Regions from separate parts of the Enterobacter cloacae complex sp. HYC003_NIDB genome, predicted to be linked through region 1. Evidence: predicted binding sites of a transcription regulator. Region 1 holds the regulator's gene; each other region holds the start of a gene.

Region 1 (5,782 bases):
CCACCATCTCTGGCCTGCGTCGTCGTGGCTATACCTCGGCGTCTATTCGTGAGTTCTGCAAACGTATTGGCGTTACCAAGCAGGACAACACCATCGAAATGGCGTCTCTGGAATCCTGCATTCGCGAAGACCTGAACGAAAACGCGCCGCGCGCGATGGCAGTGATCGATCCAGTGAAACTGGTCATCGAAAACTATCCGCAGGGTGGAAGCGAACTGGTCTCGATGCCTAACCATCCTAACAAACCGGAAATGGGCACCCGCGACGTGCCGTTCAGCGGTGAAATCTGGATCGATCGCGCCGACTTCCGTGAAGAAGCGAACAAGCAGTACAAGCGTCTGGTGCTGGGCAAAGAAGTGCGTCTGCGTAACGCCTATGTGATCAAAGCCGAGCGCGTAGAGAAAGATGCGGAAGGTAACATCACGACCATCTTCTGTACGTACGACGCAGAGACGCTGAGTAAAGATCCGGCGGATGGCCGTAAAGTAAAAGGTGTAATCCACTGGGTGAGTGCGCAGCATGCGCTGCCGGTTGAGATCCGTCTCTACGATCGTCTGTTCAGCGTACCTAACCCAGGCGCTGCGGAGGACTTCCTGGCGGTTATCAACCCTGAGTCGCTGATTATCAAGCAGGGGTATGCCGAGCCGTCTCTGAAAGCCGCTGAAGCCGGTAAAGCGTTCCAGTTTGAACGTGAGGGTTACTTCTGCCTGGACAGCCGTTACAGCACGGCGGAAAAACCGGTATTTAACCGTACCGTCGGTCTGCGTGATACCTGGACTAAGATCGGCGAATAATCACGCTGGCATGGTCAATGAGAAACAAACGCCGCGTAATGCGGCGTTTTTTTATTTAACGATCATGTCGTTAAGCATCGGGATGATGAATTAAAGCCAACATTCCAGGTCAATGTGGTGCTACTTATTTTATTTAAAAAAGTTTGTTGTTTTCCAAAAACAGAAACGCTGAAAAATATATTCACAATATCAATGTTACTTACTGAAAATTAGCGCATTCCCCCGCCAGTACTTGCTTCCCGGTAAATGTTACAAAGCACTACGAAATATGTGCTCTTCGTCATAATCCTGACTTTTGCCTGATTAAAAGCATTGATAATTCGCGTCGCGAAAAATAACCTAAAGACGGTAGTTAATTCGAGGGTATTTCTGACTACCCCTGACCACTTGGTCTTTTCTGTTTTTCGCCGTTTAAGGCGTTTTAATTCGTCAAAGAGGAATAATCTATGCGTACGTTCAGTGGCAAACGTAGTGCGCTGGCGCTGGCTATCGCCGGTGTGACAGCAATGTCGGGCCTGGTGGTTGCGCCAGAGGCAAAAGCAGCAGGTTTCATCGAAGATTCCACCCTCACGGGCGGTATTTATTACTGGCAGCGTGAGCGTGACCGTAAAGACGTCACTGAAGATAAATACAAAACCAACCTTTCTCACTCGACCTGGAACGCCAACCTTGATTTCCAGTCGGGATATGCCGCCGATATGTTCGGGATCGATATTGCAGCGTTCACCGCAATTGAAATGGCCGAAAATGGCGACAGCGGCCATCCGAACGAAATTGCGTTCTCCTCCAGCAATAAAGCCTACGACGAAGACTGGTCCGGCGATAAAAGCGGAATCAGCCTGTATAAAGCGGCTGCAAAATTCAAATATGGTCCGGTCTGGGCGCGTGGAGGTTATATCCAGCCAACCGGCCAGACGCTGTTAGCACCGCACTGGAGCTTTATGCCAGGTACCTATCAGGGTGCGGAAGCCGGTGCTAATTTTGACTACGGCGATGCGGGGGCGTTGAGCTTCTCCTATATGTGGACCAACGAGTACAAAGCGCCGTGGCACATTGAGATGGACAAGTTCTATCAGAACGATAAAAAAACCAAAGTTGATTATCTCCACTCGCTGGGGGCGAAGTACGACTTCAAAAACGATCTGGTGCTGGAAGCTGCTTTTGGTCAGGCTGAAGGCTATATCGATCAGTACTTTGCTAAAGCCAGCTACAAATTTGATATCGCGGGTAGCCCGCTGAGCACCAGCTATCAGTTCTACGGTACGCGCGACAAAGTCAGTGATGGCAGCGTAAATGATATCTATGACGGCACCGCGTGGTTACAGGCGCTGACCTTCGGTTACAAGGTAGGTCAGGTTGATTTACGTCTGGAGGGAACATGGGTCAAGGCAGAAGGGCAGCAGGGCTACTTCCTGCAACGTATGACGCCAACCTACGCCTCTTCCAATGGTCGTCTGGATATCTGGTGGGATAACCGCTCTGACTTTAACGCCGACGGCGAAAAGGCGGTCTTCTTCGGCGCAATGTATGACCTGAAGAACTGGAATCTGCCTGGCTGGGCGGTGGGTGCGTCCTACGCGTACGCCTGGGACGCAAAGCCAGCAGATATGGCTACGCCAGACGCCTACTACGATCCGAATTACCGTCTGAAAGAGTCTTCATACAGTCTGGATGCGATTTACACCCTTCAGGAGGGCCGTGCGAAAGGCACGATGTTCAAACTGCACTTCACCCAGTATGACAACCACTCCGATATCCCGAGCTACGCGGGCGGTTACGGCAACATCTTCCAGGATGAACGTGACGTGAAATTCATGGTCATTGCGCCATTCACAATCTTCTGATGAACACGCAGGCGGGCGAAATCCCGCCTGCATGGAGACTGCATATGATGAAAAAAATGGTAATCGTTGCGCTGCTGGCATCGGGGCTGGTGGCGTGTGCGCAGGATCAGGCGCAGAAAGAAGACTCCCGTCTGAAGGAGGCGTATAGCGCCTGCATCAATACAGCACAAGGATCGCCAGAGAAGATTGAAGCCTGCCAGAGCGTGCTGAATGTGCTGAAAAAAGAGAAAGCGCATGAGCAGTTTGCGACGCAGGAAAATGTTCGCGTGATGGATTACCAGGCCTGTATCCAGGCGCGGAAAAGCGGTAACGATCAGGAAGTGGCGAAGCGTTGCGATAAGATCTGGGACGAGATTCGCAATAACAATAAATAAGTTGCTTTACGCCCGGTGGCGCAGCGCCACCGGGCTTTTTTCAGGCAAAAAAAAGCCAACCTTACGGCTGGCTCAGAGTATGAACACGATATTATTTCGCGTCGTGCGCGTGGTCGTCTTCGCGGCAATCGCCTTCAGCGCAGTGACCGTACAGGTACAGGCTGTGGTTGGTCAGGCGGATGCCATGACGGGCGGCGATTTCACGCTGGCGTGATTCAATGGAATCATCGCTAAATTCAATGACCTTGCCACAGTCGAGGCAGATCAGGTGATCGTGGTGATGCTGCTGAGTCAGCTCGAACACGGATTTACCGCCTTCGAAATTATGACGAGTAACAATGCCCGCGTCATCAAACTGGTTCAGCACACGATAGACGGTTGCCAGCCCAATCTCTTCACCCATATCGATAAGACGCTTATAAAGGTCTTCCGCACTGACATGGTGATTGTCTGGCCCCTGAAGCACTTCAAGGATTTTTAACCGAGGAAGCGTTACTTTCAGGCCAGCTTTCTTTAATGCGGTATTGTTGTCAGTCATGCGGAATCTGTCCTGTTGCTAAACGATTCACTTCAAAAGAAGAAGTGACAGAAAATGCACTTGGGATAATGCGTCTCATTATAGAACTGCCATGGCTAAATGAAAACTGCAAGTCTCAAGCAAAGTATGCTTATAAAAACGTGGTATCACCAACAAACTTGTTCGATGGCACCCACTTTTTACCAGGGGGATATTGTACAGGTCTGGGCGAAAAAGTTAAAAGTTTGTAGCAATTAATTTAATCGGTTTTACCTGGAAAACGGGCGCAACCGGAGTTGCGCCGCAGGGATATCAGGCGTTAAGGATATCGTCCAGGTTCAGCTCTTCACGAACCTGCTTAACCCATTTTTCTACACGCTCAGCGGTCAGCTCTGGCTGACGGTCTTCATCAATGGCCAGGCCAACGAAGTGATCGTCATCTGCCAGACCTTTGGACGCTTCGAAATGGTAACCCGCCGTTGGCCAGTGACCGACGATCGCAGCACCGCGTGGCTCAATGATGTCGCGAATAGTGCCCAGCGCATCACAGAAATACTCAGCATAGTCTTCCTGATCGCCACAGCCAAACAGGGCAACCAGCTTGCCGTTGAAGTCTACTTCTTCCAGCGTCGGGAAGAAATCGTCCCAGTCACACTGTGCTTCACCGTAGTACCAGGTCGGGATGCCCAGCAGCAGGATGTCATAGCCCTCGAGATCTTCTTTGCTGCTCTTGGCGATGTCATGCACATCAGCAACGTCTTTACCGAGCTGTTTTTGAATGTTTTTTGCGATATTTTCAGTATTGCCGGTATCACTGCCAAAGAAAATGCCGATGATTGCCATGAGTAAAATAACCTCTTGAAACTTAATGGTATGGTGGCCCAAATTGTCCACGGATAAGGGCAATAATAGCAGAACAGGCAACCCTGCGGAAACAGCTATCACGCAGGACTGCACTCTGTGCTACATGAAAAAGGTAATATTGGGGATTTTCTGACTCACGCCTTGCCGCGTAACGTCTCAAGCTGGGCGATCAGCATCTCTTCGATCAGTTCGCTGCGGCTGATGTTGCGCGCGTCAGCTAACTCGTTAAGCGCATCGACGGCATCGGCATTCAGCTTCAGTTCGACACGCTTAAGCCCACGATTTTTATCGCGTTTAAGCTGGTTGCGTTTATTGATACGCAGCTGTTCATCGCGCGAAAGCGGATTCGTTTTCGGTCGTCCCGGTCGACGCTCATTCGCGAACAGATCTAGTGTCGTACGGTCCGTTTGTTCTTTGGCCATGATTCTGAGACTTCGGGGGAAACACGCCGCCCTGCTAATGCCCGGGCGATAAGCGCGCCATCATACATCACCCAAATCCACACGCCAACGACTGGAAGCCCGTCGTCTTCCGGTCGCTGGCTTTTTAATCAATTCGCTGTATCAGTAAGATAGCGGCGAATGGCGCGCAGGACGGCATCCGGTTTTTCCGCGTGTACCCAGTGTCCGGCACCGGCAATGACGTGAGCGCGAGCCTGCGGGAATTGCGCCAGCAGCGTGTCACGATACGCATCAGTGACGTAAGGGGAGTTGCCGCCGCGAATAAAAAGGGTAGGGTGCGGCCAGGCGGGGACGGTTTCCCAGCCCACAATATGCGAATACTGATCCCACAATACCGGGACGTTAAAGCGCCATTGTCCGTCAACAAACGATTTCAGCAGGAACTGAACTACGCCTTCCTCATCAAGATGCTCACGCATAACGGCAGCCGCCTGCTGGCGGGTTGCGACACCCGCTTCGGTGACCGCATTGATGGCGGTAAAAATCTCATCGTGACGGCGAACGTCGTAATTGACGGGCGCAACGTCGATGACCACCAGCCCGGAAATTCGCTCAGGGGCCAGCGCAGTGAGCGCCATCACCGCTTTGCCGCCCATTGAATGCCCGATAAGCGTCGCTTTCTGGATATTATTCGCATCGAGGGTGTCCCGCAGATCCTGCGCCATGGCTGCGTAGGTCATCTCCTCCGAGCGCCCAGAAAGACCGTGATTGCGCATATCAACCTGGAGGATCGCGTGATCGGTCACTAAATCGCGCGCCAGCACACCCAGATTATCCAGGCTACCAAACAGGCCGTGAACCAGTACGATGGGAGAATTATTGTTCGGCGATTGTGCAGTTTGCGCTCGGGTATTCAATTTCATGGCAAAGTTCTTTTTTTAGGTTTGTCAGGTTAGGGTATCATGTTGACCATTCTGCCGCCCGGGGG
Region 2 (5,782 bases), 2.1 Mb from region 1:
TATCAATGACATTGCCTTCCAGACCAATATTCTGGCGCTGAACGCCGCGGTTGAGGCGGCACGCGCGGGCGAGCAGGGGAAAGGCTTTGCGGTGGTGGCGGGCGAAGTGCGTCATCTTGCCAGCCGCAGCGCGAACGCGGCTAACGATATTCGCAAGCTGATCGACGCCAGCGCCAGCAAAGTGCAGTCGGGCGCCGAGCAGGTTCACGCCGCGGGACGTACCATGGATGATATTGTCGAGCAGGTGAAAAACGTCACGCAGCTCATCGCGCAGATCAGTCACGCCACCTCAGAGCAGGCGACAGGCCTGACAGAGCTGACCCGTGCCGTGGCAGAGCTGGACAGCATTACGCAGAAAAATGCTGACCTGGTCGAAGAGAGCGCGCAGATTTCCGCGATGGTTAAGCACCGGGCCGGACGCCTTGAAGATGCGGTTACCGTGCTGCATTAAGAAATGCATGCTTCGATAAAGCCGTTTATTCCTCCGGGGTAAACGGCTTTTTTGTTTTTAAGAATACCTTATATTGTTAATGAAATATTAAGTAACTAAAAAAAGCGCCCGGTTTTTTAATTGTTACGCCCCAAATTCATTGAGGGTGAAAAATAAAAAAACGATCAAAGTCATAAAGTTAGCGTGTTTCCTGTCGATAACAGCGATCGTCTGAGAAATAATCACATCGATGGGGTAAATATGTTCATACATGACGTAAAGATCGGCACGAAATTATTTCTGGCGTTTGGATTATTTATTGTCCTGATGGTCGTCAGCGCAAGCTTGTCTCTGATGAGCCTGAATCGGGCAAACAATGGAATGCAAACCATCCTTACCAGCGACTATCCAACGACGGTAAAAGCGAACCAGTTAATCGACAACTTCCAGGAATTTATAAGCACGCAGCAGCTCATGCTGCTGGACGAACAGGGGACGTACACGGCGCAATCAGAGCAGCGTCTGAAGGCGATCAGCGAGCGCATCTCCTCAATCCTGAGCGAGCTGGACAACGCTCTCAAGGATAAAAAATCCCAACAGGTGCTGGCCGATATCCACGGCGTACGCCAGCAATATCTTGACTCGCGCTACCGCATTTTGCAGGCCGTGCAGAATAACGACCGTGCGGGCGCGATAAACGAAATGATGACCAACACCCTGAATCTGCAACAGTCCTATAAAGCGAAAGTGCAGGCGCTGATTGCGATCCAGGACCATGAAATGCAGAGTGCGGGCGAGCAGGTGGAAGGCGATTTCCGCACCAATCGTCTCCTGCTGGTCCTGATTACGCTTTTCAGCGTCGCGGCAGCCAGCCTGGCTGGCTGGTTCATTGTGCGATCCATTACCCGACCGCTGAACGACGCGGTGATTTTTGCGGAGGCCATTGCCGATGGCGATCTCACCGGCAGCATTATCTCGCACGGTAAAGATGAAACCGGACTGCTACTCACCGCACTGATGGAGATGAAAACGCGCCTGCTGGAGATTGTGCAGCAGGTGCAAACCGGATCGGAAAACATCTCCAGCGCCGCCGCGCAGATTGTCGCGGGAAACCAGGATCTGGCTGCCCGCACGGAGGAGCAGGCCAGTTCCGTTGAACAAACGGCCGCGTCGATGGAGCAGATCACCGCTACGGTGAAGAACACCGCGTCCCACACCGGAGAAGCGACGAACCTGTCTGCCGATGCGGCTGCCGTGGTCAAAAACAACGGCGAGATGATGAAGCAGGTCACCAGCAAGATGCGCCTGATTAACGAAACATCGAACAGGATGTCCGACATTATCGACCTGATCGACGCCATTGCCTTCCAGACTAATATTCTGGCGCTGAATGCGGCGGTCGAAGCGGCGCGCGCGGGTGAGCATGGTCGTGGCTTTGCGGTGGTGGCGGGCGAGGTACGCCAGCTCGCGCAGAAAAGTGCAACATCTGCGAGTGAGATCCGCCAGCTGATTGAAAGCTCCACAAGCCAGACGCAGGACGGCATGAACCTTGTGGAGAAGGCCAGCGGGCTTATCAACGGCATGGTCGGCAACGTAGAGGAGATGGACGTAATCCTGCGTGAGATTCGCCAGGCCAGCCACGAACAGACGGAAGGCATCTCGCAGATCAACAGCGCGATTGGCCTGATAGACGCCACCACCCAGCAGAACTCCGCGCTGGTGGAGGAGTCCGTTGCGGCGGCGGCATCCCTTAACGAACAGGCCATGCACCTGAAAGAGCTGGTCCGCGTGTTCCGCGTGAGCGACGGCGTGCTGGCTTAATCCAGCTGGGAGATCTCCAGCGCCGCGCGGTCAATCACGCCGATAATCTGTTTCAACTGCGCGTCGCTGAGCTCTCCCTGATTAACCTTCAGATCCAGTACCGCTTTGAAGTTATCCAGCGCCCGCTTCATCTGCGGGTTTTTGCGCAGCTGGAAACCGACGGAGCGCGCCTTGATACGCGTCTGGATCTGCTCCAGCTGTTCCCGGTTGTCATCCAGCCACTGTTCTCCGGCGGCGTTAATCGCAATCCGCTTACGGCCGTTCTCTTCTTCGGTAATGGTGATAAGCGCCTGATCCTGCAAGTAATCCAGCGTCGGATAGATCACGCCAGGGCTTGGCGTGTAATGTCCCTGCGTCAGGTTTTCGATCTCTTTGATCAGTTCGTAACCATGGCTCGCGTTGCGGGTCAGGATATCCAGGATCACCAGCCGCAAATCGCCATGACCAAAAAATCGTGGCCGGCGTCCGCCGCCGTCGTGTTCGTGTCGCATGTTTTTCCCTCAATTTGATATATCTAAACTATATCTAAGATATATTCAGATGCAATCTAAAAAATCTTGATTTCTTAGTTAATAGCAATCATTATCATTAAGAATTCATTCCGATATATCGTATTCACCTGAGAAGGGCATCAACATGGCATCTACCCGTTACCCTCAACGTGTCCGCAATGACCTGCGTTTTCGTGAGCTGAACGTGCTGCGCACTGAGCGAGTCAGCGCAGGATTTCAGCGCATTGTGCTAGGCGGCGAGGCGCTGGAGGGCTTTAGCTCTCGCGGCTTTGACGACCATACCAAAGTCTTTTTCCCGGCACCGGGCACCACTTTCGTGCCGCCTGTGGTGACCGATGAAGGCATCGACTGGGGCGACGGCGCGCGTCCGCAGGCACGTGACTATACCCCGCTGTACGATGACGAAAAACATGAGCTGGCGCTCGATTTCTTCGTTCATGATGGCGGCATTGCCAGCAACTGGGCGGTAGAGGCTAAGGTGGGCGACAAGCTGACCATCGGCGGGCCGCGCGGTTCGCTGGTGGTGCCGGAAGATTACGCCTGGCAGCTGTACGTGTGCGACGAGTCGGGGATGCCCGCGCTGCGCCGCCGTTTAGAAGGCATCGCAAAACTGCCTGTTCGCCCGGCGATCCACGCCATTGTCACCGTGGGCGATGCGGCGTATGAGGACTATCTGGCGCACCTGAGCGGGTTCAACATCACCTGGGTTATCGGCCACAACGAGCAGGCGGTGGCCGACCATCTTGCCGCGCTGGCCGTGCCGGAAGAGGATTACTTTATCTGGCTGACCGGGGAGGGGAAGGTGGTGAAACGCCTGAGCCGTCAGTTTGAAAACGACGCAATTGACCCGCAGCTGGTGCGTGCCAGCGCGTACTGGCACGCCAAATAATCAGGCAGCGGGATCCAGCTGCGCTTCGCTCACCTGATGTTCGAGCGAGGCGCATACCTCTTTCAGCGCTTTCTCCTGCTGGGCAAAGTAGGCTTCCATATTGCTGAGCGACGAGACGAGCAGCCAGGACTCTTCCTTCTCCAGCTCTGCCAGCTCGTTCACCAGGGTGTCGATTTGCTCACGCACCTGCGCCATCTTTTTACGAATACGTTCCAGGTCGTTCAGCCTGTCGCTTGCCATCATCGGTTCGAATCCTTGTTGTAGACGGGCGACCAGCGAGCGAATGGCCTTCACGTCGCCGCGTTGTTTGGCCTGGTTGAGTTGCACCATCATCCTGTTGGCTTCCTCTTTTAAATCATCGGCAACCAGATCCGGGTGGCATAGCTTGCTCGCCTGACGCCAGAGCCGCTTCAGCTCGTTCCGATCCTCTTCTGAGAGATCCTTGCCTTTACGCAGGCGAACTTCGGCATCATGATGCTGTTCGCGATACTTCTTGTACTCTTCGTTGGCCTCATCGCGCGCCTGACGTGCCGGCTCTTCTTCACGCGTTAAACCGGTCTCCAGCTCCATTGCTTCGGCCAGCAGGTTGGCAATCAGATTGCTTTGCTGCTGAAGATGTTTGCGCGCCTCTGCCGCCTGAACGGAATCCGCAGGCAGATCTCGCCAGCGCCGGGTGAGCGTTGTCAGAACCTCTACGGCCTGCGCCATATAGTCCTGGCAGCGGCGGTAATCCTCTTCCCGACGACGCGTCTCCGCCTGCTGACGACGCAGGTTAAGCTCCGCCAGCGTTTTACGCAGGGCGAGGATCTGCTGCATCAACGGCCCGAGGCGGGAGAAATAGAGATCGTTGAACTCATCTAGCTGCTGTACCCGGGCGTTACGGCGATCAATCAGATCGCGCAGACGCTCTTCCAGGGCTTTCAGCTCCAGCTTGCTGGCCGCCAGCTGTGGGTCACGCCACGGGGTAACGGCGCGCTGGCTTTGCAGCCAGGCGGTGATAGCGCGAAGGGCTGCGGTGTAGTTTTTCTGCTCAAGCGCCGCGACGATGGACAGGAGATCATCGTCAAAGGCTTCCTCTTTGAGACGTTTCAGCTGGCTCCGGATGATGTCGTCATCTTCCAGCTCAATGGCATTTTTAATGATTTCTAGCCGTTTGATCGGTGTGCTCATGATGCCTTTCGCTCTGGCGCTTAAGTATTTGAGTTAAGGTTAGTTGTTGTAAAAGCTACAGGAAATAATACACACGGATGATGATCGGCGCGATGGGGGATTTCTTTAGTTTTTAGGGTTTGTGAGGGGAAGCGGCAGGCCGGGCTACGTGTGGTGGATTACTTACAAAAAAGCCACTCAATCGAGTGGCTTAACTGGATGATTATAAAGCTAAAATTTGGTGGCCCCTGCTGGACTTGAACCAGCGACCAAGCGATTATGAGTCGCCTGCTCTAACCACTGAGCTAAGGGGCCGTGGCGGTGAATTATAAAGTAACTCCCCTCAGCAATCCAGCCATTCACACCTGCCTGCTGTTTTTATAAACAACGCATAATCAATCCTTTATACTTACCTTAAGATGCATAGACAGGAGTAGAGATGATCAACGATATTCTGGCCCCTGGCCTGCGGGTGGTGTTCTGCGGTATCAATCCGGGTAAGTCATCGGCGCACACCGGTTTTCACTTTGCTCATCCGGGAAATCGCTTCTGGAAGGTGATCCACCAGGCCGGTTTTACCGACAAACAGCTTAAGCCGGAAGAAGAGCAGCAGCTGCTGGATACGCGCTGTGGCATCACCATGCTGGTCGAGCGACCCACGGTACAGGCAAGCGAAGTGAATCTGCATGAGCTGCGCGCTGGCGGACGTGAGCTGATCGCGAAAATTGAAGACTATCAGCCCGCGGCGCTGGCGATCCTCGGCAAGCAGGCCTACGAGCAGGCGTTCAGCCAGCGCGGCGCCAGCTGGGGTAAGCAGAACATTACCATTGGCGTAACGCAGGTGTGGGTGCTGCCAAACCCGAGCGGGCTGAACAGGGCGACGCTGGACAAGCTGGTGGAGGCGTATCGGGAACTGGATGAGGCGCTGGTGGTGAGGGGGCTTTAGCTCCTCTGCGGCCTGATGCCCTCATCCTGACCCTC
Region 3 (5,782 bases), 99 kb from region 1:
CACAATGGTGTGGTGGTCGAAGCGCAGGGCAGGGGTCAGCATGGTGCTGTCGGTCAGCTCCATGTTGTTTTCGGCAAACAGGGAGAAGATCTCCGCTGAAGTGTACGGGCTACGGTCTTCGCTCATGCCCGGAATGGTGCCCCCCTGTTGGGTTTGCGTGAAGGAGGTCGAGTCCTTCATGCGCTGCTGGTTCCATTCGGTGCCGAGCGTCAGGTTCTGGTTCACAATGAAATCAATCGGCAGGTTGATTTCGCTGTGCAGCATCACGTCGGCCAGGTCGGTGTCGGTGAATTTATTGCTGTTGAACAATCCTTCCAGACCGCCCGCCAGCCCTTCGCCCAGACGGGAGTTGCGGGTGTGTTCGTACTGCGCCCAGTTGCTGGTGGTAATGCCGTTATCCCAGCCGCCGTTCCAGGTCACCGCGAAGTTCTGACGATAGATACGGTTAGTCTCTTTACCGTAGTTCTTCTTCACCAGCCCGCTTGAGCTGTTGTCGTTGTTGGTATTCTGGGTATCGCCCGCGTAAAGGTTGTTCTGGCGGCTGTATCCCGCCTCAAACTCCAGGGACTGCATCGGCGCAAAGTCCCAGCGCACCACGCCGTTGATGTCTTTATTCTCGACCCCTTCACGGCCTGCCGGCAGCGTGTCGGCATATGCGCCGGTACGGTCAGACTGATGGCCCTGGTTAATGTCCCAGGCGTCGGCCTGGGTTTTATCCAGGTTACCGTACATGCGGAAGCTGAAATCCCCGCCCAGCGGGCCGCTCAGGCTGAAGTTAGTGCGTTTGGTGGAACCTTCGTCTTTATGCTCTGGCGCATTCAGGTAGGTGTTCCAGGAGCCGTGCCACTGGTCGTCAAATTTTTTGGTGATGATGTTCACCACGCCGCCCGCCGCACCGTTACCGTAGCGGGCAGCAGCCGGGCCACGGATCACTTCGATGCGCTCGATCATCTCCGGCGGGACCCAGCCGGTATCGCCGCGGGTATCACGCTCGCCGCGCCAGCCCAGACGGATGGAGTTGCGGCTGGTGACCGGCTTGCCGTCGATCAGGATCAGGGTGTTTTCCGGGCCCATGCCGCGAATGTCAATCTGACGGTTATTCCCGCGCTGGCCGCTGGTGGAGTTGCCGGTCAGGTTAACGCCCGGCATGGTGCGGATGATTTCCGCCACGTCGCGCGCGGGCGGGTTTTTGCGGATCTCGTCGGCGGTGATGGTCGACACGCCCGGCGCCTGCAAATTCTGCTCGGCGGCGGTGATCACCATGGTGTCTTCATGCTGCGCGGAGGCGGTGTTGTCGTCTGCCATGACGGGCAGCGCGACACCATAAATCCCTAAATTGACCAGCAAGGCCAGAGAGTGAATCTTCTTATTCATTGTACGTCCCGCTTTTATGGTTATTTAATGAGCGCGCTTCCCACAGCGCGGGCATTACGCTATTGCAAATGCAAATAGTTATCAATAATATTATCAATAAAATTTGCTCTGAAACAAAAAAGACTGTTAAACATGGGGTTATAAGGGTGACGGCGTTAACAACCGGAAGTGAAGCGTGGTGGCAGGCGAAAGACGGGCCGGAACGGGAACGTCATCAGGAAAACTATCGCGTGACATTCTGGTGGCGGGACCCGGCGGGAACGCAGAAAACGTCGACGGTTAAACGCGTCTGGCTCTACGTCACCGGTGTGACCGATCACCATCAAAATGCCCGTCCGCAGTCCCTTGAACGTATCCCGGATACCGACGTCTGGCAGTGGCAGGGCGAGTTCAGCCCCGAATGGCGCGGCAGCTACTGTTTTATCCCCTCCGACAATGAAAACGATTTTGCCAGCGCAGTGTTTGAAGGCGATCAGCCGGACCGCATGGCGCTGCGCGAAGGCTGGCGCAAACTATTGCCGCACGCGGTGTCCGACCCGCTGAATGCCCAGAGCTGGCGCGGCGGGCGCGGGCACGCCGTCTCGGCGCTGGAGATGCCGGAGGCGCCCGTACAGCCCGGCTGGAACCATCCCGATACCCCTTACAATAAGCCTGTCTGCATTGAGTGGCACAGCGCGCGTCTGAAGAACCGTCGCCGCGTGTGGATTTTTACCACCGGGGATGAAAGCCCCGAGCGCCCGCTGGCGGTGCTGCTCGACGGGCAGTTCTGGGCCGAAAGCATGCCCGTCTGGCCTGCGCTGGCGTCGCTCACCCATGAAGGCAAACTGCCGCCTGCGGTCTATGTCTTAATCGACGTGATTGACACCGCACACCGCAGCCGCGAGCTGCCGTGTAACCCTGATTTCTGGCTGGCGGTGCAGGACGAACTTCTCCCGCAGGTGAAAAGCATGGCCCCGTTCAGCGACCGCGCCGACCATACCGTGGTGGCGGGTCAGAGCTTCGGCGGGCTCTCTTCCCTCTATGCGGGCCTCAACTGGCCGCAGCGTTTTGGCTGCATCCTCAGCCAGTCCGGATCCTACTGGTGGCCGCACCGCGGCGCGCAGCAGGACGGGCTGCTCATCGAACAACTCAAAGCGGGTGACAAAACCGCTCGCGGGCTGCGCATCGTCCTTGAGGCCGGGCGCAACGAGCCGCTTATTTTGCGCGCAAACCAGGCGATCCTCGCCGAACTACACACTCAGCAACCGGTTTTCTGGCGTCAGGTTGACGGCGGACACGATGCGCTTTGCTGGCGCGGTGGGCTGACGCAGGGGCTGATGACCCTCTGGCAGCCGCTTATTCAATAACGGAGTCTGTATGGAATTCAGCAATCCTTTCGATAATCCGCAGGGACAGTTCGCCATTTTGCAAAATGACCAGGGGCAGTACAGCCTGTGGCCGCAGCAGTGCGAGTTGCCCGCGGGCTGGCGCGTGGTCTGCGAACCGCAATCTCAGGAGGCGTGCCAGCAGTGGCTGGCGGAACAGTGGCAGACGCTTGAGCCGTCATGTTTTGCGGGGGAGCGCGCATGAACCGTCTCCCTCTTGTCGCCGCCCAGCCGGGGATCTGGATGGCAGAGCAGCTTTCCTCCCTGCCAAACGCCTGGAGCGTCGCGCACTACACCGAGCTGAAAGGCGCTATCGATGCGCCATTGCTGGCAAAAGCCATCGCTGAAGGCATGATGCAGGCCGACACCCTGCGGATGCGTTTTGCCGAAGATAACGGTGAGGTGTGGCAGTGGATCGATGAGGCCATGCTCCTGCCGGAGCCGTCCATCGTGCGCGTTGACTCCCACGACGCCGCCGTGGCGCTGATGGAGGCCGATCTCAACCAGAACCTGCGCGTCGACAGCGGTCAGCCGCTGGCGTTTCACCAGCTGATCCAGGTGGGAGAAAGCCACTGGTACTGGTATCAGAGGTATCATCATCTGGTGGTAGATGGCTTCAGCTTCCCTGCTATTACCCGTCAGATCGCCGCCATTTACGCTGCGTGGCAGAAAGGTGAATCCACGCCGGCCTCGCCGTTCACCCCGTTCGCCGAGGTGGTGGAGGAGTATCAGCGCTATCGCGACAGCGAGGCGTATCAGCGCGACGGTGCTTTCTGGGCCGCACAACGCAAACAGCTTCCTTCTCCGGTCTCGCTCTCTTCCGCGCCGCTGCCGGGACGCGCCGCCACCACCGATACCCTGCGCCTGAAAATTGCGATGGACGGCCGTGCGTTCAGCCAGCTTGCACAGAAGGCAGGCCAGGCGCAGCGTACCGATCTGGCCCTTGCGCTGGTGGCGCTGTGGCTGGGCCGCCTGACCGGACGGCTGGACTACGCCGCCGGGTTTATCTTTATGCGCCGCATGGGCTCCGCCGCGCTGACCGCGACCGGACCGGTGCTCAACGTCCTGCCGCTGGCGGTGAATATTCGCCCGCAGGAGAGCCTGCCGGAACTGGCGCTGCGCCTGGCGAACCAGCTGAAAAAGATGCGCCGCCATCAGCGTTACGACGCCGAACAGATCGTGCGCGACAGCGGACGTGCCGCAGGCGACGAAGCCCTTTTGGGTCCGGTGCTGAACGTCAAGGTGTTCGATTATCAGCTGAATATCGACGGCGTGGAGGCCATTACCCACACGCTGGCAACCGGCCCGGTGAACGATCTGGAGCTGGCGCTGTTCCCGGACGAGCAGGGCGGACTGAGCATTGAGATCCTCGCCAACGGGCAGCGTTACGACGAGGCGACGCTGAAAGGGCACGCGGCGCGCCTGAACGCAATGCTGACGCAGTTTGCCGCCAATCCGGACCTGCGCTGTGGCGACGTGGAAACCGTATCAGAGCAGGAATACGCCCGGCTGGCGCGCATCAACGATACCGGGCTGGCGCTGCCGTCCACCACGCTGGCGGATCTTGTGGCGGAGCAGGCGAGCAAAACGCCGGACGCCCCCGCGCTGGCGGATGCCCATACTGAACTGAACTACCGCCAGATGCGCGAGCAGGTGGTCGCGCTGGCAAACCTGCTGCGCGCGCGCGGCGTGAAGCCGGGCGACAGCGTGGCGGTGGCGCTCCCGCGCTCGGTGTTCCTGACCCTGGCGCTGCACGGGATTGTTGAAGCAGGCGCCGCCTGGCTGCCGCTGGATACCGGTTACCCGGATGACCGTCTGCGGATGATGCTGGAGGACGCGAAGCCGTCGCTGCTCATTACCACCGACGAGCAGCTTCCGCGCTTTAACGATCTGCCGATCGCCACCTTTAGTTACAACACACTATTACCGGTCACCGATGCTGAACCTCTGCGCCTGGCGAAGCCGGAGCAGACCGCGTACATCATCTTTACCTCCGGTTCGACGGGGCGTCCAAAAGGGGTGATGGTCGGCCATACCGCCATCGTTAACCGCCTGAAGTGGATGCAGGATCATTATCCACTGGCGGCGCATGACGTGGTGGCGCAGAAAACGCCGTGCAGCTTTGACGTGTCGGTGTGGGAGTTCTGGTGGCCGTTTATCGCCGGGGCGAAGCTGGTGATGGCCGAGCCGGACGCGCACCGCGATCCGCAGGCGATGCAGGGCTTCTTCGCAGAATATGGCGTAACCACCACCCACTTCGTGCCGTCGATGCTGGCGGCCTTTGTCGCCTCTCTGACCCCGGAAAACGCTGTGTGCTGCAAAACCCTTAAGCAGGTGTTCTGTAGCGGCGAAGCGCTGCCGACTGCGCTGTGTCGCGAGTGGGAACAGCTCACCCATGCGCCGCTGCACAACCTCTATGGCCCAACCGAAGCGGCGGTGGATGTGAGCTGGTATCCGGCGTTTGGCCCCGAGCTGGCGGCGGTGGAAGGCAACAGCGTGCCGATCGGCTTCCCGGTGTGGAATACGGGGCTGCGCATTCTGGACGCGATGATGCGCCCGGTGCCGTTCGGCGTGGCGGGGGATCTGTATCTCACCGGCATTCAGCTGGCGCAGGGGTATCTGGGACGCCCCGACCTTACCGCCAGCCGCTTTATCGCCGATCCGTTTGCCCCCGGCGAGCGAATGTACCGCACCGGGGACGTTGCCCGCTGGCTGGACAACGGCGCGGTGGAATATCTGGGCCGCAGCGACGATCAGCTGAAAATCCGCGGCCAGCGCATCGAGCTGGGCGAAATCGACCGGGCGATGCTCGCGCTACCGGATGTGGCCCAGGCGGTGGCGCACGCCTGCGTGTTCAACCAGGCGGCTGCCACGGGCGGCGATGCCCGCCAGCTGGTGGGATACGTTGTCTCTGAATCCGGCTTACCGCTGGATCGCGACGCGCTGCTTGCATCACTCAAAGCCCAGCTGCCACCGCATATGGTGCCGGTGGTGCTGCTGCAAATCAGCGCGCTGCCGTTAAGCGCCAACGGCAAGCTGGATCG

Evidence for each region. The regulator Fur, encoded in region 1, represses iron uptake genes when iron is present. The targets are predictions, from matches to a motif close to ATAATAATGAGAACNACTATCAA.
Region 2: O1722_RS03160 (siderophore-interacting protein) is a predicted target of Fur. The motif match lies at 2,818-2,840, and genes of this name have one in related genera.
Region 3: fes (enterochelin esterase) is a predicted target of Fur. The motif match lies at 1,443-1,465, and genes of this name have one in related genera.

The regions. Positions count from the first base shown of each region.
Region 1 covers NZ_CP114220.1:3,438,142-3,443,923, reverse strand. The annotation lists gene glnS (glutamine--tRNA ligase) at 1-794, shown strand, start outside; gene chiP (chitoporin ChiP) at 1,241-2,638, shown strand; gene chiQ (ChiQ/YbfN family lipoprotein) at 2,686-3,012, shown strand; gene fur (ferric iron uptake transcriptional regulator) at 3,104-3,550, opposite strand; gene fldA (flavodoxin FldA) at 3,842-4,372, opposite strand; gene ybfE (LexA regulated protein) at 4,528-4,815, opposite strand; gene ybfF (esterase) at 4,944-5,717, opposite strand.
Region 2 covers NZ_CP114220.1:660,305-666,086, forward strand. The annotation lists gene O1722_RS03145 (methyl-accepting chemotaxis protein) at 1-451, shown strand, start outside; gene O1722_RS03150 (methyl-accepting chemotaxis protein) at 692-2,251, shown strand; gene O1722_RS03155 (PadR family transcriptional regulator) at 2,248-2,742, opposite strand; gene O1722_RS03160 (siderophore-interacting protein) at 2,888-3,652, shown strand; gene O1722_RS03165 (coiled-coil domain-containing protein) at 3,653-4,822, opposite strand; tRNA gene O1722_RS03170 (tRNA-Ile) at 5,041-5,116, opposite strand; gene mug (G/U mismatch-specific DNA glycosylase) at 5,241-5,747, shown strand.
Region 3 covers NZ_CP114220.1:3,537,177-3,542,958, reverse strand. The annotation lists gene O1722_RS16900 (TonB-dependent siderophore receptor) at 1-1,374, opposite strand, end outside; gene fes (enterochelin esterase) at 1,521-2,720, shown strand; gene O1722_RS16890 (MbtH family protein) at 2,731-2,943, shown strand; gene entF (enterobactin non-ribosomal peptide synthetase EntF) at 2,940-5,782, shown strand, end outside.